4 regions of the Kitasatospora sp. NPDC059160 genome follow, and region 1 is predicted to be linked to each of the others. Evidence: riboswitches for the same ligand, from Rfam matches in the RefSeq annotation. Region 1 holds a riboswitch; each other region holds the start of a gene.
What was found. Region 1 has a riboswitch for cobalamin ahead of ACFXOZ_RS01160 (peptidase). Riboswitches for the same ligand answer to the same signal wherever they lie in the genome.
Positions count from the first base shown of each region.

Region 2: it holds a riboswitch for cobalamin, as region 1 does, so the genes downstream of both, metE (5-methyltetrahydropteroyltriglutamate--homocysteine S-methyltransferase) here and ACFXOZ_RS01160 (peptidase) in region 1, are expected to answer to the same signal.
Region 3: it holds a riboswitch for cobalamin, as region 1 does, so the genes downstream of both, ACFXOZ_RS30475 (cobalamin biosynthesis protein) here and ACFXOZ_RS01160 (peptidase) in region 1, are expected to answer to the same signal.
Region 4: it holds a riboswitch for cobalamin, as region 1 does, so the genes downstream of both, ACFXOZ_RS17715 (FecCD family ABC transporter permease) here and ACFXOZ_RS01160 (peptidase) in region 1, are expected to answer to the same signal.

Region 1 is NZ_JBHZCN010000002.1:27,373-34,589, forward strand. Features, by position in the region: gene ACFXOZ_RS01140 (SpoIIE family protein phosphatase) at 1-3,275, shown strand, start outside; gene ACFXOZ_RS01145 (peptidoglycan-binding protein) at 4,006-4,344, shown strand; partial or broken gene ACFXOZ_RS01150 (enoyl-CoA hydratase-related protein) at 4,647-4,844, shown strand; gene cobF (precorrin-6A synthase (deacetylating)) at 4,891-5,649, opposite strand; cobalamin riboswitch at 5,761-5,909, shown strand; gene ACFXOZ_RS01160 (peptidase) at 6,008-7,114, shown strand; gene ACFXOZ_RS01165 (flagellar hook-length control protein FliK) at 7,144-7,217, shown strand, end outside.
Region 2 is NZ_JBHZCN010000011.1:44,060-51,276, forward strand. Features, by position in the region: gene ACFXOZ_RS06890 (HAMP domain-containing protein) at 1-680, shown strand, start outside; gene ACFXOZ_RS06895 (SpoIIE family protein phosphatase) at 737-3,301, shown strand; cobalamin riboswitch at 3,473-3,642, shown strand; gene metE (5-methyltetrahydropteroyltriglutamate--homocysteine S-methyltransferase) at 3,820-6,135, shown strand; gene ACFXOZ_RS06905 (hypothetical protein) at 6,231-6,959, opposite strand; gene ACFXOZ_RS06910 (hypothetical protein) at 6,980-7,217, opposite strand, start outside.
Region 3 is NZ_JBHZCN010000085.1:52-7,268, forward strand. Features, by position in the region: gene ACFXOZ_RS30470 (transcriptional regulator) at 85-777, opposite strand; cobalamin riboswitch at 971-1,102, shown strand; gene ACFXOZ_RS30475 (cobalamin biosynthesis protein) at 1,210-2,166, shown strand; gene ACFXOZ_RS30480 (cobyric acid synthase) at 2,163-3,677, shown strand; gene ACFXOZ_RS30485 (putative cobaltochelatase) at 3,674-5,755, shown strand; gene cobO (cob(I)yrinic acid a,c-diamide adenosyltransferase) at 5,762-6,367, shown strand; gene ACFXOZ_RS30495 (cobyrinate a,c-diamide synthase) at 6,372-7,217, shown strand, end outside.
Region 4 is NZ_JBHZCN010000036.1:60,202-67,418, reverse strand. Features, by position in the region: gene ACFXOZ_RS17730 (CGNR zinc finger domain-containing protein) at 1-144, shown strand, start outside; gene sodX (nickel-type superoxide dismutase maturation protease) at 156-599, opposite strand; gene sodN (superoxide dismutase, Ni) at 776-1,171, shown strand; cobalamin riboswitch at 1,271-1,416, shown strand; gene ACFXOZ_RS17715 (FecCD family ABC transporter permease) at 1,512-2,564, shown strand; gene ACFXOZ_RS17710 (ABC transporter ATP-binding protein) at 2,561-3,361, shown strand; gene ACFXOZ_RS17705 (ABC transporter substrate-binding protein) at 3,406-4,401, shown strand; gene ACFXOZ_RS17700 (GNAT family N-acetyltransferase) at 4,473-4,949, shown strand; gene ACFXOZ_RS17695 (anti-sigma regulatory factor) at 5,087-5,497, shown strand; gene ACFXOZ_RS17690 (RNA polymerase sigma factor SigF) at 5,654-6,646, shown strand; gene ACFXOZ_RS17685 (hypothetical protein) at 6,725-7,141, opposite strand; gene ACFXOZ_RS17680 (diacylglycerol/lipid kinase family protein) at 7,192-7,217, shown strand, end outside.

The DNA of each region.
Region 1 (7,217 bases):
GCTCGGACCCCGGCGCGGTACGCACCGAGGGCGAGTTCCTGGCGTTCGCCGCGGAGCAACTCGCCCGCAACCCCTACTCGATGCCCTTCACGCTGACCTACCTGTTCGAGGAGGGCGGATCGGCGCGCCTGGCGGCCTCGTCCGGCATCGACGCCGCCCACCCCGCGGCCCCGGCGCGCCTTCCCGCCGACACGGAGGTGCCGTGGCCCGTGGCGGCGGCCCGCCAGGGACACAGCCGGGTGGTGGACCTGGACGCGGCACCGGTCTTCGACGGACTGCCGCACGGGATGTGGAGCGAGCCGCCGGCCCGGGCACTGGTGGTCCCGCTGACGCGCGCGGGGGAGAGCCCGGACGGTTTCCTCGTGTCCGGGCTGAACCGGTTCCGGCCGCTGGACGGTGACTACCGCGCCTTCCTCGGCCTCGTCGCGGGCCACCTGGCCGCCGGGATCGCCAGCGCCCGCGACCACGAGGCGCAGCGGCGGCGTGCCGAGGAACTCGCCGAACTGGACCGGGCGAAGACCGCGTTCTTCTCCAACGTCAGCCACGAGTTCCGCACCCCGCTGACCCTGATGACGGGTCCGGTCGGGGACCTCCGCCGACGGCTGGCCGACGCCGGAGAGGACGTCCGGGCCGATCTGGAGGCCGTCCACCGCAACGGCCTGCGGCTGGGCCGGCTCGTCAACGCCCTGCTCGACTTCTCCCGCATCGAGGCGGGACGGTTGCGGGCGGCTCCGGTGCCCGTCGACCTCTCGGCGGTCACCGCCGACCTGGCGTCCGTTTTCCGCTCCGCGATGGAGGCGGCGGGCCTGGCGTTCGAGGTCGACTGCCCGCCCCTGCCGGCCCCGGTCGCGCTCGACACGGGACTCTGGGAGCAGGTGGTGTTCAACCTGCTCAGCAACGCCCTCAAGTTCACACCCGAAGGCGCGGTGCGGGTGCGGGTACGCGCGGTGGACGGGCGCGCGGAACTGACGGTGCAGGACACCGGCACCGGCATCCCCGCCGCCCAGCTCCCGCACCTGTTCGAACGGTTCCACCGGGTGGACAATCCCCGGGCACGCTCGCAGGAGGGCAGCGGCATCGGCCTGGCCCTGGCCAGGGAACTGGTCGAACTGCACGGGGGCACTCTCACCGCCGTGTCGGTCGAGGACGAGGGCAGCAGCTTCACCGCGGCCCTGCCGCTCCGCCCCGGGGCGCGGCCGACGGAGCCCGCCAGCTCCGGTCCGCCGTCCCCGGGGGCGCAGTCCTACCTTCAGGAGGCCCTGGGCTGGCTCCAGGACGCCGAGGAGCCCGACGGCCGGTACGCCGACCCTTCCCGGGACGGCTCCCCCGCGACCGCCGCGGCCGCCACCCGCGTGCTGGTCGCCGACGACAACGCGGACATGCGCCGCTACCTCGCGCGCATCCTGCGCGGCGCCGGCCACTTGGTCACCGTGGTTGCCGACGGTCGGCGCGCACTCGCCGCGGCCCGGGCCCACCTCCCCGACCTGGTGGTCAGCGACGTGATGATGCCCGGTCTGGACGGACTCCACCTGGCCCAGGCCCTGCGGACCGACTCCCGCACCGCAGGGGTGCCCATCCTCCTCCTCTCCGCCAGGGCCGGACAGGAGGCCGCCGTCGAAGGACTGGCGGCGGGCGCGGACGACTACCTGGTCAAGCCCTTCGCCGCCGCCGAACTCCTCGCCCACGTACGCTCGATCGTCGACCTGTCCCGGGTCCGCAGCCGACACGCCCGCTGGCGCACCGCGCTGGTCGACTCCCTCCATGACGCCTTCTTCGTCTGCGACGGGGACGGCGCCGTCGTCGAGACCAACCCGGCCTTCGCCGCACTGCTCGGCCACGGCCCCGAACACCTCCCCAGCGCCCCGCCCCACCCGTGGTGGCCGGACGCCGACACCGAGCCCGACGCGCACCGGCGGACGGCGCGCGCCTTCGCCCGCCTCGTCTCCGGGGACGGCGGCCGTGCCACCCTGTCCGTGCGGCACGCCGACGGGAAGCGGCTGTGGGTGCAAGCGGCCTGCAACCGCGTCCAGGACCCCGACACGGGGACCACCGTCACCGTGGGAACCTTCCGCGACGTCACCGCCGAGTACCACGCGATCCGGCGCGAGGGTGCGGTCGCGGCCTTGGGCGAGATCGTCGCCGACGCGGTCGGCGTCGCCGGGGCCCTCGACGGAGCCGTGGCCGAACTGCGGGCCCTGTGGGACGCGGAACGGGTGCTCGCCGTACTGCTGCCCCGCGAAGCCGCACCGGTGCCGGTCGCCTGGGCCCCGGCCGCCCAGGAGGCGGCGGCCGTTCCCCGGCACCGCGATCTCGCGGCCGTGGCGGGAGCCCCGATGCTCGCGCCGATGGCAGTGCCGGGCGGGGCCGTGGTCCTGCTGGAGCACCCGGCCGGCCCGCTCGCCCTGCTGGTCGAGCTGGGCGGACGCCGGCCCTTCACCCGCGAGGACGAACTGCTCCTCACCCTGCTCGCCGGTCGTCTGGCCCAAGGGCTCGCCCGAGCCCACCGGATCGATCAGCAGCGCGAGACGGCCATCGCCCTGCAACGCGCCATCCTCGGCCCCGCCGATCTCCCGCAGGACTTCGCGGTCCGCTACGAACCGGCCACCCGCCCCCTGGAGGTGGGCGGCGACTGGTACGACACCGTCCCCCTGCGCGACGGCCGGATCGGCATCGTCGTCGGCGACTGCGTCGGCCGCGGGATCGAAGCCGCCACCGTCATGGGCCAGTTGCGCAGCGCGTGCCGTGCCCTGCTGCTCCAGGACCGCAGCCCGGCCCGCACCCTCGCCGCCCTCGACGAGTTCGCCGCCGGCGTCCCCGGGGCCCTGTGCACCACCGTCTTCTGCGCGGTCCTCGACCCGGTCACCGGTGTCCTTCGGTACTCGATCGCCGCTCACCCGCCCGGCATCGTCGCGCTGGCGGACGGCGGGACCGTCCTGCTCGACGACGGCCGGTCGCTGCCCCTCGCCGTGGCCCCCGACACGGTCAGGCCGGAGGCCGTCGCGGTGCTCCCGGCCGGCTCCGTCCTGCTGCTGGCCACCGACGGCTTGGCGGAACGCCGCGGGGTCCCGCTGCCCGAGAGCGTCGAGCACGCCGCCCGGGCCCTCGCCGAGAACGTCGGACTCCCGCTCGACCGGCTCGCCGACCGGCTGATGCAGACGCTGGCCCCACCCGGCGGTTACGAGGACGATGTCGCGCTGCTGCTGTACCACCACGGCGTCGCCCCGGCCGAAGGGCCACCGGACGGTGACGATCCGATCGGGCAGCAGCCCTGGTGACGTGCCGTGGCATCCACGACGCCGCGCCGCGGGACGACGGCGCGCGACGACCGCTCGGGGCTGCACCCGGCCCCGTCGCCCCGACCTCCGGCTCCCGTACGGCCCCCGGTACCGGGTGTGCAGCAGCCCTCGGCGTTCCGGGCGGGCGTCGTGCCGGGAGCGAGGAGGCGGAACGGCCGTCCGACGACGGCCCGGTGGTGCATGAAGTGGTGGCACGGGGGTAGCCGGAGGTGTGTGGACAGGCCGGCGGCGCGCAGGTTACCCCCCGGACTCGGCGCGCCGCTCCTGTCCTCCGGCCGGTCTCGCTGCGGTGAGACCGGCCCCACTCCTCTCCCGGGTGGTCTTCGTCCGACGCTGCCGCCTCGGGCCGTGCGCCTCCCTGGTGTGTGCTTCGCGCACGTTCTCTCCTCGGTCCATTCCGAAGGTTCTGGGGCTGGGTCGGGCAGGTCGTCGCCCCCGGTGGGGACGGGCGGCCCTGACCCTGGCCCCGCAAGTGGTGCGCGACCCTCACCCACCGGATTCCGGTCACCGCCGGCGGCGGCCGCACCACCGGCGACGTCCAGCTCGCCCACTGGATGGGCAGCCTGACTGGTTTCTTTCTTGATCATTTCAGGTAGGATCCCTGGCGCTGATGACTGGTCTTCGTCATCACCAGAGCCACCGGGGGATGGCCCCAGAAATGGATGTAGTCGCTATGAGAGCACGCGCACTGGCACGTGTCGCTGCGGGCGTGACGTTGTCACTGTCCGTGGTCGTCGGCCTCAGCGGAACGGCCGAGGCCTCCACCACCGCCCCTTACGTGCAGAAGGGGTCGCACGGACCCGCGGTTTCGTGTGTTCAGGCCTTCCTGAACGGTGTCGGCCTCGGCCACAGGATCGCCGTGGACGGCGACTTCGGGCCGGATACGGAGGGCATGGTCGAGGACTTCCAGCGCGCGTACGGCAACGGCCTCAGCAGGGACGGCATCGTCGGGCCCAAGACCGGTACCGCCCTGTGGAATTCGTACTGGCAGATCAATCCGCAGGGCGGCTTGCAGTACTGCTACGACTACATCCCGACGAACTCGTAGCCTCGCTGATGATGCCGGACGGCCCCGGCGCTCCTGCGCAGCGGAGATCCCGTTCCAGCACCGCACCCGCCAGAGCCCGACGTACCGCGCTCACGCCCCCGACGTCGACAACCCGGCGTCCGGCGCTGATGATCGGCCCTTCGGACCGTGAACCACTCCTTGCCCTCGGCGGAGCTGTACGCCAGGACGATGATGCCCGCGATCGATGCCGGCCAGCGAGATGATCGAGCCGCGGGAGAGCAGCTGGATCACCCCGGTGGCGATCGTGAGCCACTCGATCACCAGCACCGTCTTCCGGGTCCGCCGAGACCGTCGCGGCGATGTCCACCCCGGCGGCGGTCATGCTCAAGGAGAGCGTCAACCGCTCCTTCGAGACGACGCTCGCCGAGGGCGTCCGCTTCGAACGCCGGCTGTTCCACTCGGTGTTCGCCACGGCGGACCAGAAGGAGGGCATGGCCGCCTTCGCCGAGAAGCGGGCGCCGAAGTTCGAGCACCGCTGACGGTCCGCGCGTGCGCAGCCCCCTCGCCCGGGGCGGCGCACGCCGGTCAGCCCTCCGACCGCCGCAGCAGGTAGGTGTCCATGATCCAGCCCTTGCGCTCGCGTGCCGACTCGCGCAGCTCGCGGATCCGTGGGGCGGCTTCGGTCAACGGCCCGGCGACCAGGATCTCGTCGGGAGTGCCGAGGTAAGCGCCGTAGTGGATCTCCAGTCCCTGGGGGTCGAGGCCGGTGAAGGCGGCCCGGCCGTCGAGCATCACCACCACGTCGTCCACCCCCTCGGGGAACCCCTCGGCCAGGCGGCGGCCGGTGGTGATCTGCACCGGGCGGCCGACCCGGGTCAGGGTGGTGCGGTGGGCGGCGGCGAGCGCGGAGACACTGCTGATGCCTGGGACCACCTCGTAGTCGAACGCGACCGCGCCGCGGGCCCGTACGTCCTCCACCACCGCGATGACGCTGTCGTAGAGGCCCGGATCCCCCCAGACCAGGAAGGCACCCGTCTCGCCCTCGCCGAGGTGCTCGGCGGCCAGCCGCTCGACCAGGTCGGCGCGCCGGAGGCGCCAGTCGTCCACGGCGGCGGTGTACGCGGGCGTGGTGCGGTCCCGCTCCGCGTCCGGTGCCTCGACCACCCGGTGCCCGGGCCGGCCGTGCTCGGTCAGCATCCGGCGCCGCAGGTGGATCAGGTCCTGTCGTTCCTCGCTCTTGTCGAGGATGAAGAACACGTCCGTGCGACCGATCGCCCGGACCGCTTGCAGGGTGAGGTGGTCGGGGTCGCCCGCGCCGATGCCGATGACGAAGATGTGCCGCATGGGAGCCATTCTGCCGTCCCTGAGGACCTGGCCAGGACGGCGGGGAGAGGAGCGCGCGTCGCGACGGCGGGTGCCGGGCAGCGTGGTGTCGCGCTCGAACCCTTGACCGGATCTTTTCCGTGTCGCCATGATGGGCCGTCAAGTTGTGACTCCGCCCTCGGGGGAAGTCCGGTTCGAGTCCGGCGCTGACCCGCAACGGTAGGCCTCCGACTCCGCGTCGGTGGCGAGCCCGAGTACCCGTCGGCGGAGGTGTGTCGTCCACTCCTCCCGTCGTGGTCTGCGGGCCGGAGCTCAGAGGGCTGCCCGGTGCGTCGCCGAGGCCCTCCGGGCCCCTGTGTGCGGGCCCGGAAAGGTCTCCATGCCCGCGCTCCGCCGCACCCTCGGTCTGCTCGCGATACCCGCTCTCGCCCTTGCCGCCGCGCTTCCGGCGGCCACCGCCGCGAGTGCCGCGCCCGCCGCCCCGACCTCGTCCGCGACGTTCCGCCCCGACGCCGCCGCGGGCGGCTGGCTGGCCCGCCAGCTCGTCGGCGGCGACCACTTCGAGTCCGTCTTCAACGGGACCGCCTACCCCGACCAGGGCCTGACCATCGACGCGGTGCTGGCCTTCGCCGCCTCGCGCAGCTCCGACGACGCCGCCGCGAAGGCCACCGCCTGGCTGGCGAAGCCCGAGATCATCAGCGGCTACCTCGGCGACGGCACCACCGAGGCCTATGCGGGCGCGACCGCCAAGCTGCTGCTCGCCGTCGAGGTCCGCGGCGGGGACCCGACGGCCTTCGGCGGCGTCGACCTGCCGGCCCGGCTGCGCTCGCTGCAGACCGCCGGAGGCCGCTTCTCCGACCGCTCCCAGTGGGGCGACTACAGCAACGCCTTCGGCCAGTCCCTCGCCCTGATCGCCCTGCACCGCACGCCCGGTGACGCCCCGGCGGCGGCCGTCGACTTCCTGGCGAACAGCCAGTGCGCGGACGGCGGCTTCCCGGTCTCCTTCGGCCAGGCCGCCTGCACCAGCGACCCCGACGCCACCGCGCTCGCCGTCCAGGCCCTCGCCGCCACCGGTCGCGCCGCCAAGGCGAACACGGGACTCGGCTGGCTCACCGCCCACCAGAACGGCGACGGCGGGTTCGCGGCCGCCGGGGCGACCGCCTCCAACGCCAACACCACCGGCCTGGCCACCCAGGCGCTGTTCTCCGGCGGGCGCCTGGCCGCCGGGTTCAAGGGCTGGAGCCGGCTGGTCAAGTTCCAGCAGGACTGCTCCGCCGACCAGGCGGTCCGCGGCGCCGTCGCCTACGACGCGAGCGGTTTCAACGCGGGCAACGGTGCCCGGGCCACGGCACAGGCCGTCCTCGGCCTCGCGGGCACCCCGCTGGCCACGCTGTCCGCCGCCGGTGCACGCCCCGGCGCCCCTACCCTCGCCTGCCCGGCCACGGACACGGCCAGGGACACGGCCACGCCCACGGCCGTGCGCTGAACGAGCCTGACTCCAGGAGGATTTCACCGATGACCGACACCTTCACCGCGGTCCGCCCGGCCCGCCGTGCCCGCCCGGCCCGCCGTACGCTCGGGTCGATCGC
Region 2 (7,217 bases), on a different contig from region 1:
GCCACTGCGTCGTCCTGGAACTGGACCTACCGGACGGCACGGCAGCGACCCTGCTGTCCGAGATGGAGGGCGACCCGGCGCTGCACACCGTGCCGGTGCTGGCGCACAACAACCGGAGCGTCGCCGTCCAGCACCCGGACGCGGTCACCCGCCCAGGCGGGCGACCGCTGGAACTGCTCGCCAGCCTCGACGAACTGCGCGAGCGGATCGCCCTCCACATGAGCGCCGACCACCCCGGCGGCGCGCTCCCGTCGGTCCGCGACGGGGACCGGGTCCAGGCCTGGAGCCCCGCCACCGGGCCGGCCCTCGCCGGGCGTACGGCGCTGGTGGTCGACGACGACGACCGCAACCTGTACGCGATCACCAGCATCCTGGAACTGCACGGGATGCGGGTCCTCCAGGCCGAGAACGGGCGCGCCGCCCTGGAGTCGCTGACCGCCCACCCCGGCATCGACGTCATCCTGATGGACGTGATGATGCCCGAGATGGACGGGTACACGGCCACCGCGGCGATCCGCGCGATGCCCGAGCACGAGGGGCTGCCGATCATCGCCGTGACCGCCAAGGCGATGCTCGGCGACCGGGAGAAGAGCCTGGCCGCAGGGGCGAGCGACTACATCACCAAGCCGGTGGACGCGGACGAGGTGATCAACCGGATCACCCACCACCTCACCCGGTAGCCGCCGTCCGGAGTCGCCGTCCGGAGCCGCCGTCCACGACCCAGGAGCCCACCACCGTGCAGCACCCACCGGAGCAGCCCGCAGCCGATCGCGCTCGGGCGGCGGACCCGGCCACCGTCCTGCCCAGGGTCGGCGCCCAGCGCACCCCGGCCGGTCCGCAGCCGGTCGGCGACGCAGCCCCGCCCGGCGAGGCGTCCCCGTCGTACGGTCCGGAACCGACGGGCCGCCCGGCAGCCCCGGGCGGCCCGGACCCGGACCCGGACCCGGACCCGGACCCGGACCCGACGGCGACCGCCATGGGCCGGCTCGCCAGCACGGTGGAGTGGCTGCGCCGGGAACTCGACCAGGCCCAGGCCGACTCGGCGGGCCGCGCCGTGGTAGAGCTGGCCGTCGGCGTCCTGGTGGAACGGCTGCGCTGCGGCCCCACCGAGGCCGCCCGCCAGCTGGAGGGCCTCGCCGAGCAGGCCGGGGTGACCACCCTGGCGCTGGCCGCCGACCTGGTCAACCAGGTCGCGGCCGACCGGATCTCCGCACTCGCCCGTGACTTCGTCGCCGGTACGGCCGTCCGTACCACGGACCCGGTCGCCCGCCGGCTGCGCAGCATCGAGGCCGACACTGTCGCGGGCGGCGACGCCGAGAGCGCGGCCCGCTCCATGCTGGAGCACGCCCTGCGGCCGCTCGGCGTGGCCGCGGTGGCCGTCTGGGCCGCCCATCCCGACCTCTCGCTCTCCCTCGCGGGCAGCGCCGGGTTCCAGCCGGAGGAGGCCCGCCGCTGGCGCCACGTACCCCCGGGCGTGCCCACGCCGGCCCGCCGGGCGCTGGACGAACGAGGCACCGTCGCCTACCCCGTGCTCGCCGACGCCTCGCTGCCCTCGATCGGCCAGCACGACGTCCGCGGCGGTCGGCTGGCCGTGCCGGCCGGGGTCGGCGGCCGGCTGATCGGCGTGCTGGAGCTCTGCTGGAACGAGGAACTCCCCGAGCGCTCCCAGCCCCTGCAACGGCAGTTCGAGGCGCTCGCCGAGGTGGCCGCCGCCACCCTGGAGTCCTGGGACGGACGGGAGTTCTCCGCCACCGATCCCGCGGACGCCCAGTTCGACGAACTGCGGCAGCTGGCCGACGGACTGTTCGACCCCTGCCTGGTCCTGCGGCTCGCCCCGGACCACGACGGACTCCCGCCCCGGTTCGTGATCCGGCACGTCAACCCGTCCTTCGCGGACTTCGCCGGCCGGCCGACGGTGGCCATCGTGGGTCGCCGACTGCTGGAGGCCTACCCGCTGGCGGCCGCACCGGGCGGTCTGGCCGAGATGGTCGAGCACGTCTTCGCCACCGGCGAGCCCTTCCGTACCCAGGACATGCGGCTGGCCGCCCTGGTCGACGGGGTGCCGCTGACCGCCCGGGCCCAGGTGGGCATCAGCCGGCACGGCACCCACCTGGTGGTCGTCTGGCGGCTCGACGACGGTACCCCGCGGGTCGCCCGACTGCTCCAGCACGCCCAACGCCTCGGCCGCATCGGCGGCTTCGAGGAGAACCTGGCGACCCGTCGGATCGACTGGAACGAAACCCTGTTCGAGCTGCACGGGCTCGCGCCGACCGACCGGCCGATCGCCCTCGACCAGCTCGCCGAGCACGCCCACCCGGACGACCGGCAGACCATCGGCCGCTTCCTGCGGACGCTGCTGCACCACCGGCGGCCCGCCTCCACCGCCTTCCGCCTCCAGCGCGCCGACGGGGTCACCCGGCACATCCGGGTGGTGGCGGAACCGGTGCACGACCCGGACAGCGGACTGCGCGTGGTCCGCGGCGCCTACCAGGACATCTCCGCCCAGCACTGGACCGAGGTCGCCCTGGCCGCCACCCGCGACCAGCTCGCCCAGAGCGAGCAGCAGGCCGCCGAGCGCAGCCGCCTCGCCCTCCAGCTCCAGCACGCCATCATGCCGCCCGCCCGGGGGCCGCTGGACCTTCACGACCTGCACGTGGCGGTGCGCTACCGCCCCGCCGAGAAGGACCACCTGGTCGGCGGCGACTGGTACGACGCCCTCGTGCTGCCCACCGGCGACGTCCTGATCTGCGTCGGCGACGTCGCCGGGCACGGCATCGAGGCAGCCACCGGCATGGTCGCGTTGCGCAACGCCCTGCGCGGCCTGGCCGCCACCGGTGCCGGACCGGGCCAACTGCTCAACTGGCTGAACAGCGTGACCCACCACCTCACGGACAACGTGACCGCCACCGCCGTCTGCGGGCTCTACGAACCCGCCACCCGGCGGCTGCGCTGGGCCCGCGCTGGCCACCCGCCACCGGTCCTGCTGCGCGAGGGCCGGGCGCGGACCCTCCCGCAGCTCGGCGGGATCCTGCTCGGCGCCGTCGACCAGGCGGACTACCAGGAGGAGGAGATCGTGCTCCGGCCCGGGGACACCCTGGTGATGTACACCGACGGGCTGATCGAGCGCCGCGACGAGTCCCTCCAGGCGTCGCTGAGCAACCTGACGACCCTCGCCGAGCGGGCGCACCGGCTGGCCGCCGAGGGTGGGGACGGCCTCGAGGGGCACCTGGACCACCTGTTGCAGTACAGCGGTGCCGACACCGACGACGACACCTGCTTGGTCGGGGTGGCGGTCGGCTGACCCGGGCCGTCGCAGCGGCCGGAGGCTGACCCCGGTCGCAGGCCGAGGTCGTCGGAGGCTGACGTCGTCTCATCATGTGGACGGTTGTGCGGTTCTCCGGCCGGAAAGCGGCGGGCTGCCCGTAGGGTGGCGGGTGCAGCTGGTTCGCCCCGTCCGCCAGGCGGGGTGTCGTAAGAGGGAACCCGGTGACGCCTTTCAACTGGCCAGTCCGGGACTGCCCCGCAGCGGTGAGTGGGAACGACCGCCGTCATACGCACTGGGCCCGGTTCGGGTCTGGGAAGCGACGGCCAGTAGGTGCCGGTCCTCGAGGAGGACGGGCGGGCCCGCGAGTCCGAAGACCTGCCACTGCCCGGGTGCGACCGTTCGCGCCCGGCCATCCGGTGACCTCGAGGGCGGGTCGGCGACCACACCTGGCGGAGCCGTACCCGTGTGCGGGGGCCCGTCCGGTCCGTCGTCCCTTCGCGTCCTCGTCCCCGTCGCCGGGCACTTGAGGAACCAGACTCGCGAAGGAGAGTCCCTTGACCACGAAGTCCGCAGCCGCGGCGACCCTCGCCACCGCCCACGGCTACCCCCGCCAGGGGCGGGGCCGGGAGTTGAAGAAGGCGATCGAGGGGTACTGGAAGGGCGCCGTCACCGCCGAGGTGCTGCTGGCCACCGCCGCCGACCTGCGCCGGGGGAACTGGCAGCAGCTCGCCGACTCCGGCATCGAGGAGGTCCCGACCGGCGACTTCTCGCTCTACGACCACGTCCTGGACACCACCGTGGCGGTCGGCGCGATCCCGCCGCGGCACCGGGCGGCGGTCGACGCCGACCCGCTGGACGGCTACTTCGCCATGGCGCGCGGCAACCAGGACGTCGCTCCGCTGGAGATGACCAAGTGGTTCGACACCAACTACCACTACCTCGTCCCGGAGCTGGGGCCGGACACCGCCTTCGCCGCGAACCCGGCCAAGGCCGTCGCCGAGCTCAGGGAGGCGCTCGCGCTCGGCCACGGCGCCCGTCCGGTGCTGGTCGGGCCGGTCAGCTACCTGCTGCTCGCCAAGCCGGCGCCGGGGGTGGCCCCCGACTTCCAGCCGATCACCCTGCTGGACCGGCTGCTGCCCGTCTACGCGGAACTGCTCGCGGCGCTCCGGGCCGCCGGTGCGGAGTGGGTGCAGCTGGACGAGCCCGCGCTGGTCCAGGACCGGACCCCGGCCGAGCTGAACTCCGCGGCCCGGGCCTACCGCGAGCTGGGCGCGCCGACCGAGCGCCCCAAGCTGCTGGTGGCGAGCTACTTCGACCGCCTCGGCGACGCCCTGGCGGTGCTGGCCAAGGCCCCGGTGGAGGGCCTGGCGCTGGACTTCACCGGACCGGCCGCCGCCAACCTGGCGGACCTCGCCGCCGTCGGCGGGCTGCCCGGCAAGCGCCTGGTCGCCGGGGTGATCGACGGCCGCAACATCTGGATCAACGACCTGGGCGCCTCGCTGGCCACCCTGGCCACCCTGCTCGGGCTCGCCGACCGGGTCGACGTCGCGCCCTCCTGCTCGCTGCTGCACGTGCCGATCGACGCCACCCTCGAACGCGACATCGACCCGCAGATCGCCCGCTGGCTCGCCTTCGCCAAGCAGAAGGCCACCGAGACCGCGCTGCTGGCCCGCGCCCTGCGCGAGGGCACCGGCGCGATCACCGCCGAACTCGCCGCCAACCGCGCCGACCTGGCCTCCCGCGCCACCTCGCCGATCACCCGCGACCCGGCCGTGCGCGCCCGCACCGCGGCCGTCACCCCGGGCGACGCCCGGCGCGCCCAGCCCTACCCCGTACGGGCCGCGGCCCAGCGGGCCCGGCTCGCACTGCCGCTGCTGCCGACCACCACCATCGGCTCCTTCCCGCAGACCACCGAACTGCGCGTCGCCCGGGCCGACCTGACCGCCGGGCGGATCGACGCCGCCGCGTACCGGGAGCGGATGGAGGCGGAGGTCCGCGAGGTGGTCGCCTACCAGGAGAAGACCGGCCTGGACGTCCTGGTGCACGGCGAGCCCGAGCGCAACGACATGGTCCAGTACTTCGCCGAGCAGCTCACCGGCTACCTGGCCACCCGGCACGGCTGGGTGCAGTCCTACGGCACCCGCTACGTCCGGCCGCCGGTCCTGGCCGGGGACATCTCCCGCCCGCAGCCGATGACCGTCGACTGGTTCCGCTACGCCCAGGACCTGACCGACCGCCCGGTCAAGGGCATGCTGACCGGCCCGGTCACCATGCTCGCCTGGTCCTTCGTCCGCGACGACCAGCCGCTCGCCGAGACCGCCCGGCAGGTGGCCCTCGCCCTGCGCGACGAGGTCGCCGACCTGGAGGCCGCGGGCGCCGCCGTCGTCCAGGTCGACGAACCGGCCCTGCGCGAGACCCTGCCGCTGCGCGCCGCCGGTCGCCCGGCCTACCTGGACTGGGCCACCGAGGCCTTCCGGCTGGCCACCTCGGGCGTGCGCGCCGACACCCAGGTGCACACCCACATGTGCTACGCCGAGTTCGGCGCGATCATGACCGCGATCGACGAACTCGACGCCGACGTGATCTCCCTGGAGGCGACCCGTTCGCACATGGAGGTCGCCGGGGAACTGGCCTCCGCCGGGTACCCGCGCGAGGTCGGCCCGGGTGTCTGGGACATCCACTCCCCGCGGGTGCCGAGCACCGAGGAGGCCGTCGAGCTGCTGCGGGCCGGACTGGCGGCGATCCCCGCCGAGCGGCTCTGGGTCAACCCCGACTGCGGCCTCAAGACCCGCGGCTGGCCCGAGACCCGCGCCTCGCTGGACAGCCTGGTCGCGGCCGCCCGCCGCCTGCGGGCCGAACTCGCGGGCTGATCGGGCGGGTTGATCAGATGGGCTGATCAGGCGGGCCGATCGGACGGGTTCGGGGGCGGGCGCGGCACGGCTGCCGGGCCCGCCCCGTGGGTTGGTCAGCCCGCGCGCTGGGTGCGGGCCAGGGTGCTCGCCTCGGTGCGGCGGTCCGGGGAGGCCACGTCCACCGGGGTGCCGGCGCCCGAGCCGGGGCGTTCGGCCCAGCCGCGCAGGCGGTCGGCGAGCCGGTTCACCCGGCGGTCCTGCGGGCCGAGGGCGAGGTAGAACAGCGACTCGTCCACCTCGTCGTCGTCCCCGCCCCAGCGCACCACGCCCTGGCAGTCGGCGAGGATGTCGCGCAGCACCAGTTCCTGGTGGGCGAAGAGGCCGCCCTTGGCCGAGGCGCCGGGGCGGATGCGGACGGCGGTGCCGGAGGCGAGGTTCGACTCCGGCAGTGCCGTCCGCAGGCCGCCGATCTCCTGCCAGCCGAGCAGGTCGCCGTCGGGGAGTTCCTCCACCTCGTAGTGGAAGCGCCGGATCAGGTGGACGAGGATCTCCTCGACGTCGCCGATCCGGAGGTCGACCGAGAGCCCGGTGCCGGCGACCTGGCGGGTCCAGACGGTGGAGACGTGGTTGGCCTCCTTCTCGATCGTCCAGCCGTTGGCGCTGGTGGGGAGCTTCCGTTCGGTGAGTTCGGGGAGCCCGGGAGCCTGCGGCGGGGTGGTGCCCGGGGCGGCCGAGGCCGTGCCCGGGAGCAGGGCGGCCGTGGCCGCGGCCGCGCCGAGGACGGCGGCGCCCCGGACGGCGGTCCGTCGGGTGACGGTGCGCCGGGTGACGGTGGTCTGCACGTTTTCCAACTCTCTTTCTCCTACAGGACGACGATGAGCACGAAGGTGGGCACCAGGGTCAGCAGGACGCTGGTCGGCCAGTACACCGCGCGGCGGCCGTGCGGGGCGGTGCGGCGCCGCAGGGCGCGGTTGGCGAACCACCACAGGACGGCGGAGCCGAGCACCAGGGGGCCGGGCAGCAGCAGCCACGGCAGGACACCGTCGTTCTCCGTCGGCTCACGGCTGGTCCAACCGAGTGCGGCGAGCGGCCAGTTGGCG
Region 3 (7,217 bases), on a different contig from region 1:
GGTGGTGGGGGGGGAGGGGGTGGTGGGCGCGCGGGGCGTTGCCCGCGCGCCCGTGCAGGTGGGTTTCCGGCTCCTTGGGGGTGGTCAGACGGGGATGGTGGGGTGGTGGGTGCTGAGGAGGTGCCAGAAGCGGGGGGTGAGGGGTGGGGTGGGGGTGGTGGGGTGGGTGGTGGTGCCCCAGTGGGAGGGGATGTGGTGTTCCTGGTGGAGGACGGGGAGGACGGCGGCGAGGTCGGGTTCGGGGACGGGGACGAGGCGGGCGATCGGGCGGAGGTGGGGTTGCCAGCGGCCGGCCACGCACTGGCGGAGCAGGGCGTCGAGGGTCTCGCGGCGGCCGGTGGCCTCGACGAGTTCGGTGAGGCGCAGGCCGAGGACCTGGGCGAGGGCGTGGGTCTGGTCCGGGTCGCCGTCCCAGTCGCCGGTCAGTTCGGCCTGGCGGTAGGTGGGCAGGGGGATGCCGACCCGTTCGGCGACGGTTTCCGGGGGGAGTTCCCGGGCGAGGCGGTGGTCGCGCAGGCTGACGGGGTGGCCGGGCATCAGGGCGGCGGCCGGGCACCAGAGGGCGCGGGCCAGGGCGATGAACTCGGTCTCGCCGGGGCGCAGCACGCCGTCCTCCCAGGCGAGGACGTGGCCGGGCAGCAGTCGGACGCCGTGTGCGGCCATGCCCTCGGCGACCTGCTCGGGGGTCAGCCCGAGGCCGGTTCGGTGAGCCCGGGCGGCCTCCGGCGAGAACGGCACCGGGGCGGGGGCGGCGACGGGGGGCTTTCTGCGGCGCATGGCCGAACCGTAGGCGTGGCCTGCGGCGCGGCCCCAGCCGCCGAACGCACGAAGCGGGGGCGCCGGGCTCTCGGTGGTACTGGGCGATCGCACAGGGCGGGGGCGGGTGCGTCGTGTGACCAACCCCTCCGTGACCTCGGTTGACTCCCGGTTCGGGCGCGTGATGGGATCCTGGGGCCAAACGGAGGCATGGAGAGGAAGCCGGTGCGAGTCCGGCGCGGTCCCGCCACTGTCACCGGGGAGCACGCTCGGAAAGTGCCACGGCGGACCGTCAGGGGCCGTTGGAAGGCCCGGGGGTGCGTCGGACCCGGAAGCCAGGAGACTCTCGCCCCCGGTACGTCGATCCAGGGCGCGGACCCTGAGTGAGGACACCCACGCGATGCAGGCTGCCCCGCCCGGTTGGATCCCCGGCTTCTCGATGTTGTGCGCCCGCTGACCCGCGCCGCCGCCTTCGGCCTGGGCGCGCTCGTGGGCTACGCCGCCGACGCCCGGTACGCCGACCCGCGCCGCGGCCACCCCGTCGCCCTGTTCGGCACGGCCGCGGGGCGGCTGGAGCGGCGGCTGTGGCGCGACGACCGGGCAGCAGGAGCCGGGTACACCGCGGTGTGCGTGGGTGCGGTCGCGGCCGGCGCGCTCGCCCTGGACCGTACGGTCGGGCGCCGTCCGCTGGGCCGGGCCGCGTTGGCGGCGGCGGCGACCTGGACGGTGCTCGGCGGCACCTCGCTGACCCGGGAGGCCCGCACCGTCGGACGCTCGCTGGCCGCGGGCGACCTGACGGCGGCCCGGGAGCGGCTGCCGCACCTGTGCGGGCGGGATCCGAGTGCCCTGGACGGGCAGCAGATCGCCCGGGCGGTGGTCGAGTCGGTGGCCGAGAACACGGCGGATGCCGTGGTGAACGCACTGGCCTGGGGTGCCCTGGCGGGCACGCCGGGGCTGCTGGCGTTCCGCGCGGTGAACACCCTGGACGCCATGGTGGGCCACCGCTCGCCCCGCTACGCCCGCTTCGGCTGGGCCTCGGCCCGGCTGGACGACGTGGCGGGCTGGCCGGGCGCCCGGCTGACGGCCCTGCTGACGGTGGCCGCCGCGCCCGAGCCCCGGACCGCCTGGCGGGTCTGGCGCCGGGACGGCTCCGCGCACCCGAGCCCGAACGCGGGCCAGGCCGAGTCGGCCTTCGCGGGGGCGGTCGGGGTCCGGCTGGGCGGGACGTTGCGGTACGGGGAGCGGGTGGAGCACCGGCCCGTCCTGGGTGCGGAGTTGCGGCCGGTGACGGTGGACGACATCGAGCGGGCCTGCACGCTGTCCCGGCGGGTGGGCGCGCTGGCGCTGGGTACGACGGTCGCGGGGCACGTCCTGCTGCGCATGCTGATGAGGAAGAGGGGTGGGGCATGACCAACGCACTGCTGGTCGCGGGGACGACCTCGGACGCGGGCAAGAGCGTGGTGACGGCCGGGATCTGCCGGTGGCTGGCCCGCCAGGGCGTGCGGGTGGCGCCGTTCAAGGCGCAGAACATGTCGCTGAACTCCTTCGTCACCGCCGACGGGGCCGAGATCGGCCGCGCCCAGGCGATGCAGGCGCAGGCCGCCCGGGTGGAGCCGGAGGCGGCGATGAACCCGGTGCTGCTCAAGCCGGGCGCGGACGGCCGCAGCCAGGTGGTGCTGCTGGGCAGGCCGGTGGCCGAGGTGGGCGCGCTGGACTACCGGGAGCGCAAGCCCGTCCTGCTGGAGCGCGCGCTGGAGTGCCTGGCCGATCTGCGCGCCCGCTACGACGTGGTGGTGTGCGAGGGCGCCGGCTCCCCCGCCGAGATCAACCTGCGCGACCGGGACATCGCCAACATGGGCCTGGCCACGGCCGCCGCGCTGCCGGTGGTGGTGGTCGGGGACATCGACCGCGGCGGGGTGTTCGCGGCGATGTACGGGACGCTGGCGCTGCTGTCGGCGGAGGACCAGCGGCACGTGGCCGGCTGGTTCGTCAACAAGTTCCGCGGTGACGCCCGGCTGCTGGCGCCCGGGCTGGAGATGCTGCACGAGCTGACCGGCCGTCCGGTGCTGGGCACGCTACCGATGCTGCCGGGCCTGTGGCTGGACGCCGAGGACTCGCTGGACCTGTCCACCGTGGTGGACCGGGTGGACGGGCGCGGGCCGCTGGGGGCGGACGTGCTGCGGGTCGCCGTGGTGCGCTTCCCGCGCCTGTCGAACTTCACCGACCTGGACGCGCTGGCCCAGGAGCCGGGCGTGCTGGTGCGCTGGGCGACCCGGCCGGAGGAGCTGGCCGACGCCGACCTGGTGGTGCTGCCCGGCACCCGGGCGACCGTGGCGGACCTCGCCTGGCTGCGCGAGCGCGGCCTGGAGCCGGCGTTGAAGGCGCGGGCGGCGGCCGGGCGGCCGGTGCTCGGGGTGTGCGGCGGCTACCAGATGCTGGCGCACTCGATCGAGGACGAGGTCGAGTCGAAGGCCGGTGTGGTCGACGGACTCGGGCTGCTGCCGACCCGGGTGCGCTTCGGCGTCGAGAAGGTGCTGGCGCGGCCGGTCGGCGAGGCGTACGGGCAGCGGGTGGAGGGGTACGAGATCCACCACGGGGTGGTGGCCGTCGAGGGGGGCGTTCCCTTCCTGGACGGTTGCCGGGTCGGCTCGGTCTGGGGCACCACCTGGCACGGCGCGCTGGAGAACGACGGCTTCCGCCGTGAACTCCTGCGCGAGGTCGCCGACTTGGCGGGCCGGGCGTTCGTACCGGCGCCGGACACCTCGTTCGCCGTGGCGCGCGAGTCCCGGCTGGACCGGCTGGGCGACCTGATCGAGGAGCACGCGGACACCGACGCGTTGTGGAAGCTGATCGAGGGCGGGGTGCCGGCGGCCGGATCGCTGCCGTTCCTCCTGCCCGGAGCACCTGGGAGTGACGCATGAGTGAGGTCCGCTATCCGTTCACCGCGATCGTCGGGATGGCCGACCTGCGGCTCGGGCTGCTGCTGAACGCGGTCTCCCCGGCCGTGGGCGGCGTGCTGGTGCGCGGCGAGAAGGGCACCGCCAAGTCGACCATGGTGCGCGCGCTGGCCGGGCTGCTGCCCGCCATCGCCGTCGTGGACAGCTGCCGGTTCGCCTGCGACCCGGCCGGGCCGGACCCGCAGTGCCCGGACGGCCCGCACGCCACCTTTGGGAGCCACCAACGGCCTTCCCAGCTGGTCGAGTTGCCGGTCGGCGTGGCCGAGGACCGGATCGTCGGCTCGCTCGACCTGGAGCGCGCGCTGGCCGAGGGCGTCAAGGCGTACGAGCCCGGCCTGCTCGCCAAGGCGCACCGCGGCGTGCTGTACATCGACGAGGTGAACCTGCTCCAGGACCACGTGGTGGACCTGCTGCTGGACGCCGCCGCGATGGGCCGCTCCTACGTCGAGCGCGAGGGCGTGTCGGTACGGCACGCGGCGCGGTTCCTGCTGGTCGGCACCATGAACCCGGAGGAGGGCGAGCTGCGGCCGCAGCTGCTCGACCGCTTCGGCCTGACCGTCGAGATCGCCGCCACCCGGGAGCCGGCCGAGCGCGCCGAGGTGGTCCGGCGCCGGCTCGCCTACGACGCCGATCCGGCCGGGTTCGCCGACCGGTTCGCGGCGGAGGAGCGGGAGCTGGCCGAACACATCACCGCGGCGCGGGAGTTGCTCCCGAAGGTCGAGCTGACGGATGTGGCGCTGCGTCAGATCACGGCGGTGTGCGCCGCGTTCGAGGTGGACGGGCTGCGCGCGGACATCGTGATGGCCCGCACCGCGGTCGCGCTGGCCGCCTGGGCCGGGCGGACGGAGGTGCTGGAGGAGGACGTCCGCAAGGCCGCCCAGCTGGCCCTGCCGCACCGGCGCCGCCGCAACCCCTTCGACGCCCCGGGGTTGGACGAGGAGCAGCTGGACCGCACGCTGGAGGAGCACGCCCAGCCGGAGGAGCCGGAGGTCGAGCCGGATCCGGAGGGTGACGGGCCGGAGCCCGACGGGGACGGTCCGGACGGGGGCGGTGACGGCGGCCCGGGTGACGGCGGCCCCGACGGCGGCGGCGCGCCCGAGCCGGCCGACGGCGCGGCCCCGGAGCCCGCGGCCACGGACACCGAGGCGCCCGAGCCGCAGCCCGTACCGGCCCAGCACCCCTCCCCCGCCCGGGAGTCGGCACCGGTCGCGGCCGGGGACCCGTACCGGACGCGGCTGTTCACCGTGCAGGGCACCGGCCACGGCGCCCAGGGCCGGCGCTCCCCCGCCGAGACCACCGGCGGGCACACCGTCCGGGCCCGCCGCCCGCAGGGTGCGCTCAGCCGGCTGCACCTGACCGCGACCCTCCAGGCCGCCGCGCCGCACCAGGTGGCGCGTGGGCGGGCCGGCCGGGCGCTGGTGCTGCACAAGGACGACTTCCGCGAGCAGGTGCGCCAGGGACGGGAGTCCAACCTGGTGCTGTTCGTGGTGGACGCCTCCGGCTCGATGGCCGCCCGGCAGCGGATGACCGCCGTCAAGGGCGCGGTGCTGTCGCTGCTGATGGACGCCTACCAGCGCCGGGACAAGATCGGCATGATCACCTTCCGCGGCGCGGACGCCGAACTGGCCCTGCCGCCCACCTCCTCGGTGGAGGTCGGCGCCGCCCGGCTGGAGACCCTGCCCACCGGCGGGCGCACCCCGTTGGCGGCCGGCCTGCTGCGCGCCCACGAGGTGCTGCGGGTCGAGCGGCTGCGCGACCCGAACCGGCGCCCGCTGCTGGTCGTGGTGACCGACGGCCGGGCCACCGGCGGGCGGGACGCGCTCGCCCGCTCCCAGCGGGCGGCCACCCTGTTCGCCGCCCAGGGCACCGCGAGCGTGGTGCTGGACTGCGAGTCCGGGCCGGTCCGGCTGGGCCTGGCCCGCACCCTGGCCGGGCTGCTCGGCGGCAGCGCCGTCAGCCTGGACGAGCTGCGCGCGGAGGGCGTGGCCTCGCTCGTCCGCGCCAACCGACCCGTCTCCACCTCGATCCGAAAGGCGGCCTGAGCCGACATGCCCAAGGGTGTCCCCGAGAGCGTTCCCGACGACGGCCTGACGACCCGTCAGCGCCGTACCCAGCCGATCACCGCCGTGCACACCGGCCCCGGGAAGGGCAAGTCCACGGCCGCCTTCGGCATGGCGCTGCGGGCCTGGAACCAGGGCTGGTCGGTCGGGGTGTTCCAGTTCGTGAAGTCCGCCAAGTGGAAGGTCGGCGAGGAGAACGCGCTGCGCGTGCTCGGCGCCTCCGGCGAGGGCGGCACCGTCGACTGGCACAAGATGGGCTCCGGCTGGTCCTGGATCCAGCGCTCCGCCGAGCAGGAGATGACCAGCGAGGAGGCGGCCAAGGAGGGCTGGGAGCAGGTCAAGCGCGACCTCGCCGCCGAGACCTACCGCTTCTACGTCCTGGACGAGTTCACCTACCCGATGCACTGGGGGTGGATCGACCCGGAGGAGGTCGTCGCGGTGCTCCAGGACCGCCCCGGCAGCCAGCACGTCGTCATCACCGGCCGGTACGCGCCCGAGGCGCTGACCGGGGTCGCCGACCTGGTCACCGAGATGACCAAGGTCAAGCACCCCATGGACGCCGGCCGCAAGGGCCAGCGCGGTATCGAGTGGTGACCTCTTGAACAACGTCCCCCGCCTCGTCGTCGCGGCGCCCTCCTCGGGCGCCGGCAAGACCACCGTCGCCACCGGCCTGATCGCGGCGCTCGCCGCGCGCGGGCTGGCGGTGTCGCCGCACAAGGTCGGCCCCGACTACATCGACCCGGGCTACCACGCGCTCGCCGCCGGGCGCCCGGGCCGCAACCTGGACGCCTTCATGTGCGGGCCGGAGCGGATCGCGCCGCTGTTCCTGCACGGCGCGGCGGGGGCGGACGTCGCCGTGGTCGAGGGCGTCATGGGCCTGTTCGACGGGGCCTCCGGGCGCGGGGAGCTGGCCTCCACCGCGCACGTCGCCAAGCTGCTGCGGGCCCCCGTGGTGCTGGTGGTGGACGGCTCCTCGCAGTCCCGCTCGGTGGCCGCGCTGGTGCACGGCTTCGCCTCCTGGGACCCGCAGGTGCGGCTCGCCGGGGTGATCCTCAACCGGGTCGCCTCCGACCGGCACGAGCACCTGCTGCGCGAGGCCCTGGAGGAGGGCTCCGGGGTGCCCGTGCTGGGCGCGCTGCGCCGCTCGGCGGCCGTGGCCACGCCGTCCCGGCACCTCGGGCTGATCCCGGCGGTGGAGCGCTCGGCGGAGGCCTTGCAGGCCGTTGCCGACATGGGCTCCCTGGTGGCGGCTTCGGTCGATCTGGACGCCGTACTGGAACTCGCCCGTACCGCACCGGCGTTGGACGCCGAAGCATGGGATGCCTCGGCGGAGGTCACGCCGGTCGGCGGGCGGCCGCGGATCGCGGTGGCCGGCGGTGCGGCGTTCTCCTTCTCGTACGCGGAGAACGCCGAACTGCTCGGCGCGGCGGGCACCGAGGTCGTC
Region 4 (7,217 bases), on a different contig from region 1:
CCGTGCCGCAACGCCTACCTGGACACCTCGACCAACCGCTCCCGCCGCTACTGCTCCGACCGCTGCGCGACCCGCGCCAACGTCGCCGCGTACCGGGCCCGCAAGCGGCTGGAGGCCGAGGCCGCGCTGGGCACCGGGCAGTAGCCGGCCGGGGCTCAGAGCTCGTCGACGAAGACCCCGAACCGCCGGGCCAGGCCCGGCACCCGGGCCAGCCGGGGGCCGAGCAGCAGCCGCTCCAGCCCGCGGCCCGGCGCCAGCCAGGCGGGGCTCGGCCGCAGCCGCAGCAGCACCCGGCCGAGCACCAGCTCGTCCGGGACCGGGCCGTAGCTGCGGCTGTCGCTGTCCACCGGACGGTTGTCGGACAGCAGCCACCAGCCCTTCGGGCGGCGCTCGGCGGCCCGCTTCACCACCAGCAGGTCCTGCTGGAACGGGTGCCGGAACAGCACCACCGCGCCGGGCCGGATCGGCGCCCCGTAGCGGACCAGCAGCCGGTCGCCCTCGCGCAGGGTCGGGACCATCGACGGGCCCGTCACGTCGACCAGCCCGAACGGCACCGCGCCGCCCTGCCCGCCGCCCTGCGGCTCCGCGCTCCGCGCCATGGCTCCTCCTCCCGGACCGACCGCCCCAGTCTGCCGTACGGACCGTCATCCGTTCGATGTCCGGATTACCCCGGTTCCGGGTCCGTCTTTCGCCCTAGGCCCACCGCCCGGCCGCGAAACCCGGAGGCCGGAAGGGTAATCTCGGGCGCGGGAAGACGATCTAAGGAAGGACTCCCATGTTCTCTCGTCTGTTTGCACCGCGTGCCACTGCTCACGCCCACTGCGACCTGCCGTGCGGTGTCTACGACCCCGCCCAGGCCAAGCTGGAGGCCGAGTCGGTCAAGGCCACCCAGGAGAAGTACCAGGCCAACGAGGACCCGCACTTCCGCGCCCGCGCCATCATCATCAAGGAGCAGCGCGCCGAGGCCGTCAAGCACCACATCTCGGTGCTGTGGAGCGACTACTTCAAGGCCCCGCACTTCGAGAAGTACCCGCAGCTGCACCAGCTGATCAACGACACCCTGAAGGCCGCCTCGGCCGCCAAGGCGTCCACCGACCCGGCCACCGGCCAGGCCCTGCTGGACCTGATCGCGGAGGTCGACAAGATCTTCTGGGAGACCAAGCAGGCCTGAGCCTGACGCGTCGCCACCCGGCCGCCCCCGTCCGCACCGTCGGACGGGGGCGGTCGTGCGTTCCCGTGCCCCCGCCCCGGGAACGGACCCCGGTAAGGGTTGCCTACCCTGAGTGGCTGTTATGCTGCCAGGGCGTCCGAGGGGGAAGTCCGGTGAGAATCCGGCGCTGACCCGCAACGGTGAGCACGGCCCGCGGTCCCGGGGCCGGGCCAGCCCGATCGCCCCCGGCCGCTGGACTCCCGACAACTCGCCGTGGACTGCGAGGGGAAGGCGCCCGGGCCCGGCCCCGGCCGGCGCCCGCCCCGGCACACCCGCGGCCCGAGGCAAGGCGCGCCCGCCCGTGAGTGACCCCGTCCGCCGAATACCGACCCTCCCGCTCGCCCTCGGCCTCGCCGCCGCCCTGCTGCTCTCCCTGGTCTGCGGCGTCGCGCTCGGCGCCTCCGGAATCGAACTCCCGGACGTCCTGCGACTGTTGGGCGCCGGGCTGACCGGCGGACGGCTGGACGCGAGCGACGCGGCGGCGTACGCGATCGTCTGGGAGCTGCGGCTGCCGCGCACCCTGCTGGCCGCCGTGGTCGGCGGCGGGCTCGCCGCCACCGGGGTCGCCGTCCAGGCCCTGGTGCGCAACGCCCTCGCCGACCCCTTCGTCCTGGGCATCTCCTCCGGCGCCGCCGTCGGCGCCAACGCCGTCCTGCTGCTCGGCGCCTTCGCCTCGCTCGGGGTGTGGGCGATCTCGGTCTCCGCGTTCGGCTCCGCGCTGCTCGCCATGGTGCTGGTCTACCTCGCCGCCCGCACCGCGTACGGGCTCACCCCGCTGCGGCTGGTGCTCACCGGCACCGCGCTCTCCTACGGCTTCTCCGCCCTGACCACCCTGATGGTCTTCTCCGCCGACCACGCCGAGGCCGCCCGGGACGCCATGATGTGGCTGCTCGGCAGCCTCGGCGGCGCCACCTGGGGCTCGGTGCCGATCGCGGCCGCCACCGTCCTGGCCGGACTGGCCTACCTGGCCTGCGCCGCCGGACGGTTGGACGCGCTCGCGATGGGCGACGAGACCTCCGCCTCGCTCGGCGTCGACCCCGACCGGCTGCGCCGGGAACTGTTCGTGGTCACCGCCGCCGTCACCGGCACCGTGGTCGCCGTCAGCGGGGCGATCGGCTTCGTCGGACTGCTGATGCCGCACCTGGCCCGGATGCTGGTCGGCGCCGGGCACCGCCGGGTGCTGGCGATCGCGCCGCTCGCCGGGGCGCTGCTGCTGGTCTGGGTGGACATCGCCTCCCGCACCCTGCTGGCGCCCGCCGAACTGCCCGTCGGGGTGTTCACCGCGGTGCTCGGGGTGCCCGCCTTCCTGCTGATGATGCGCCGCCGCGGCCAGGCCTTCGGAGGCCGGCGATGACGGGCCCGACCCCTTCGACCGGCGCGGAGGACCTGCGGGTCGACGGCGTCTCGGTGGAACTGGCCGGCGCCCGGCTGGTCCACGAGGTGAGCCTGACGGCCGCCGCCGGGCAGGTGATCGGACTGATCGGCCCGAACGGCAGCGGCAAGTCGACCCTGCTGCGCTGCGTCTACCGGGTGCTGCGCCCGGCCGGCGGGACCGTCAGGCTGGGCGGCGACGACCTGCACGCGCTCACCGCCCGCGACACCGCCCGCCGGGTGGCCGCGCTGACCCAGGAGCACCCCGCCGAGTTCGAGTTCACGGTGGCCGAGGTGGTCGCCATGGGCCGGCTGCCGCACCGGCGAGGCCTCGCCGCCGGCCCGACCGCCGGGGACCGGGAGCGCTGCGCCGCCGCGCTGCGCCGGGTCCGGGCCGACCACCTCGCCGAACGCGCCTTCCCGAGCCTGTCCGGCGGCGAGAAGCAGCGGGTGCTGATCGCCCGCGCGCTCGTCCAGGAACCGCGCCTGCTGGTGCTGGACGAGCCCACCAACCACCTCGACATCGCCCACCAGTTGGAGGTGCTGGCACTCGCCAGCGAGGCCGGGCCGACGGTGCTCACCGCCCTGCACGACCTCAACCTGGCGGCGGGCCACTGCGACCGGCTGTACGTGCTGGAGGCCGGCCGGATCGTCGCCGCCGGCGAGCCCCACGAGGTGCTCCGCCCCGAACTGCTGGCCGAGGTGTTCGGCGTCCGGGCCACCCCCGTCCGCCACCCCGGGACCGGCGCCCTCCAGCTGCTGTTCGACCGTCTCGCCTGACCCCCCGCGAATCCCCGGGACCGTTCCGATCCGAAGGAACCCGTATGCGCACCAAGGCCGTTGCCGCCACCGCCCTGCTCACCCTCGGGCTGACCGCCTGCGGCGCCGAGATCGCCCCCCGCCCCGGCGCCGCCACCGCCTCCGGCCACTACCCGGTGACCGTGACGAACTGCGGCGAGCGGCTCACCTTCGCGCAGAAGCCCGCCCGGGTGGTGACCAACGACGTCAACATCACCGAACTGATGCTCTCCCTCGGCCTCGCCGACCGGATGGCCGGCTACGTGATGCCCGACGACAAGGGGCAGGTCGACAAGGTGGCCTGGAAGGACGGCTACCGGCAGACCGACTGGCTCTCCAAGAAGGTGCTCACCAAGGAGATCGCCCTGGACGCCAAGGCCGACCTGGTGTTCGCCGGCTGGCACTACGGCTTCGACGAGGGCACCGGGGTCACCCCGCAGGCGTTCAAGGCGCTCGGCGTGGACTCCTACGTGCTCAGCGAGTCCTGCCGCAGCGGCAAGGGCTCCGAGCGCGGGGTGATGGACCCGCTGGAGGCGCTCTACACCGACCTGGCCAACCTGGGCGCGATCTTCGACGTCGAGGACCGCGCGGACAAGCTGATCGCCGAGTCCAGGGCCACCATCGCCGCCGTGCCGCAGCCGGAGCGCCGCCCGTCCGTCTTCCTGTACGACAGCGGGCAGGACAAGCCGTACACCGCCGGGAAGTTCGCCGCCGCGAACGAGATCATCGCGAAGGCCGGCGGGACCAACGTCATGGGCGACCTCGCGGACACCTGGGTCACCGCCGGCTGGGAGAGCGTGGTGCAGCGCGACCCCGAGGTGATCGTGATCAACAACTACGCGACCCCGGGCGCCGAGGAGAAGCGGACGTTCCTCAAGTCCTTCCCGCCGCTGGCAAACGTCGCCGCGATCAGGAACGACCGGATCTTCGTCATGGACTACGTCGACCTGGTCGAGAGCCCGCGCAACCCGGCCGCGATCAGCACCCTGGCCGGGTTCCTGCGCACCGTCCCGGCCCGCTGACCGGCGCGACCGACGATCGGACCCCGCTCCGGCCCTGGGCCCGGGCGGGGCCCGCGCAGTAGGCTCGCGGCATGATCCGCACCGCCGTCGTCACCGACGTTCCCGTCGTCCTGGCCATGATCCGTGAGCTCGCGGAGTACGAGAAGGCCCCCCAGGAGGCGGTGGCCACGGAGGAGCAGCTGCGCGAGGCGCTGTTCGGCGCCGCCCCGGCGCTGTTCGGCCTGATCGCGGAGGACCCGGCCACCGGCGAACCGGTCGGCTTCGCGCTCTGGTTCCTCAACTTCTCGACCTGGCGCGGCACCCACGGGATCTACCTGGAGGACCTCTACGTCCGCCCGCAGGCCCGCGGCGGCGGCCACGGCAAGGCGCTCCTGCTGGAGCTGGCGAGGATCGCCGTCGAGCGCGGCTACGCCCGGGTCGAATGGTCGGTGCTGGACTGGAACCAGCCCTCGATCGACTTCTACCGCTCGCTCGGCGCGGTGCCGATGAACGGGTGGACGGTCTACCGGCTCACCGATGAGGCACTCACGGCCGCCGGGAAGCGTTGAACCCACGCACGGAGTAGGGGCAAAGCCCCTGCCACCCTGCGTCGCAATGCCTTACCATGAGTAACTCCCGCACCGGGTGCGGAGGACGCCCCCTCGGGGGTACCAAGCAAGCACAGCGCGTCACCCAGGAGGCAAGGGTGTCCCAGATCGACAGCGATCTCGGAGTTCAGGACTTCGTGGAGGTCCGGCTGCCCGCGGCAGGGGCCTACCTCTCCGTGCTGCGAACAGCGACGGCCGGGCTTGCCGCCCGGCTGGACTTCACCCTCGACGAGATCGAGGACCTGCGGATCGCGGTGGACGAGGCCTGCGCCATCCTGCTCCAGCAGGCGGTGCCCGGCTCCGTCCTGTCCTGCGAGTTCCGGCTGGTCGGCGACTCGCTCAAGGTGACGGTCTCCGCTCCGACCACGGACGGCAAGGCGCCCGAACGCGACACCTTCGCGTGGACGGTGCTCTCCGCGCTGGCCGGCGAGGTGGACTCCTCGGTCGCCGAGGACAACACCGTGACGATCAGCCTGCACAAGAAGCGCGGCGGGTCCGCCGCCCACTGACCGGGCACCGAGCAGCAGCACCCTGCAAGGGCCGTCCGCCGCACCCCACCCGGGGCCGGTGGGCGGCTCCCGGTACCGCCCACCGGCGGTACGACCAACGAGACGATGCCGGGGCCGACGGCCCCGGTGCTCCCGGAACGGAACGGGGGAATGGCCGTGAGTGATCTGGACCGTACCGGCCTCGCGACGGCGGGACCTGCCGTACCGACCCAGGCGAGCGTTTCCGGCCTCGCCGCCAACGACGAAGCGCACCCGAAGGACGCCCACCGGATGAGCCACCCGACCGAGCCGACGTCTGAGCCGACGCCCGCCTCCACTCCCCCGCCGGAACCGGCGGCGGAGGGCGCGGACCTGCACGGCGCCGTGCCCGCCCAGGGCTCGCACCGCACCGGCGCACCGGACCGGGAGGCCGCCCGCGCGCTGTTCGTCCGGCTGGCCGCGCTGCCCGAGGGCTCCCCGGAGCGCGTGGAGCTGCGCAACCAGCTGGTCCGGATGCACATCCCGCTGGTCGAACACCTGGCCCGGCGGTTCCGCAACCGGGGTGAGCCGCTGGACGACCTGACCCAGGTCGCCACCATCGGACTGATCAAGTCGGTGGACCGCTTCGACCACGAGCGCGGGGTCGAGTTCTCCACCTACGCGACGCCGACCATCGTCGGCGAGATCAAGCGGCACTTCCGCGACAAGGGGTGGGCGGTGCGCGTCCCGCGCCGCCTCCAGGAGCTGCGGCTGTCGCTCACCACGGCGACCAGCGAGCTCTCCCAGCGGCACGGCCGCTCCCCCACGGTGCACGAGCTGGCCGAGCACCTGGGCATCTCCGAGGAGGACGTGCTGGAGGGCCTGGAGTCCGCCAACGCGTACTCCACGCTGTCCCTGGACGTCCCGGACAGCGACGACGAGTCGCCGGCCGTGGCGGACACCCTGGGCGCCACCGACGAGGCACTGGAGGGCGTCGAGTACCGCGAGTCGCTCAAGCCCCTGCTGGCCCAACTGCCGCCCCGGGAGCAGAAGATCCTGGTGCTGCGGTTCTTCCGGAACATGACCCAGTCGCAGATCGCCGCCGAGGTGGGGATCTCCCAGATGCACGTGTCCCGCCTGCTGGCCCGGACCTTGGCCCAGCTGCGGGAGAAGCTCCTCGTCGAGGAGTAGCAGGACCGGCACGAACGGACGGCCGCCGCAGCGGGTGCTGCGGCGGCCGTCCGTTCGTGTTCGGGGCGGTGGGGGCGCTCAGCCCTCCTGCTGCGCGTACAGGGCCGCCGTCGACCTCGGGTTCAGCAGCGCACCGATGCCCACCAGGCCGAGCAGGCCGACCAGCGCACCGACCGCGATCATCGCGCCGCCGCTCTGGACCATGTAGTAAGCCACCGGCAGGCAGATCGAGTTGGTCAGCACGGCGGGGCTGCGGCCCCAGCGGCGCTCCTTGAGCAGCGCGCGGGCGGCCAGTATCGGCAGCACCCCGAGCAGCACGATGACCAGGCCGCCGAACTCGTTCAGGGCCAGCTGCTTGGCCTGGCCGGACAGTGCGGACACCATGTCCGAGACGCCGACGACGGCGAGCGCCGCGCCCTCCAGGGCGGTGATGGCGGCGCCCAGGGTGAGCGGGACCGGGCGGGCGGGTACGGGTGCGGAGGATTCTGCGGTCACTCCAGCAGGGTAGCCGCCGGTCGGTCCGTACGGCCCCGTAGGCTTTCCCCATGCGCGCTCTCCTGGTCGTGAACCA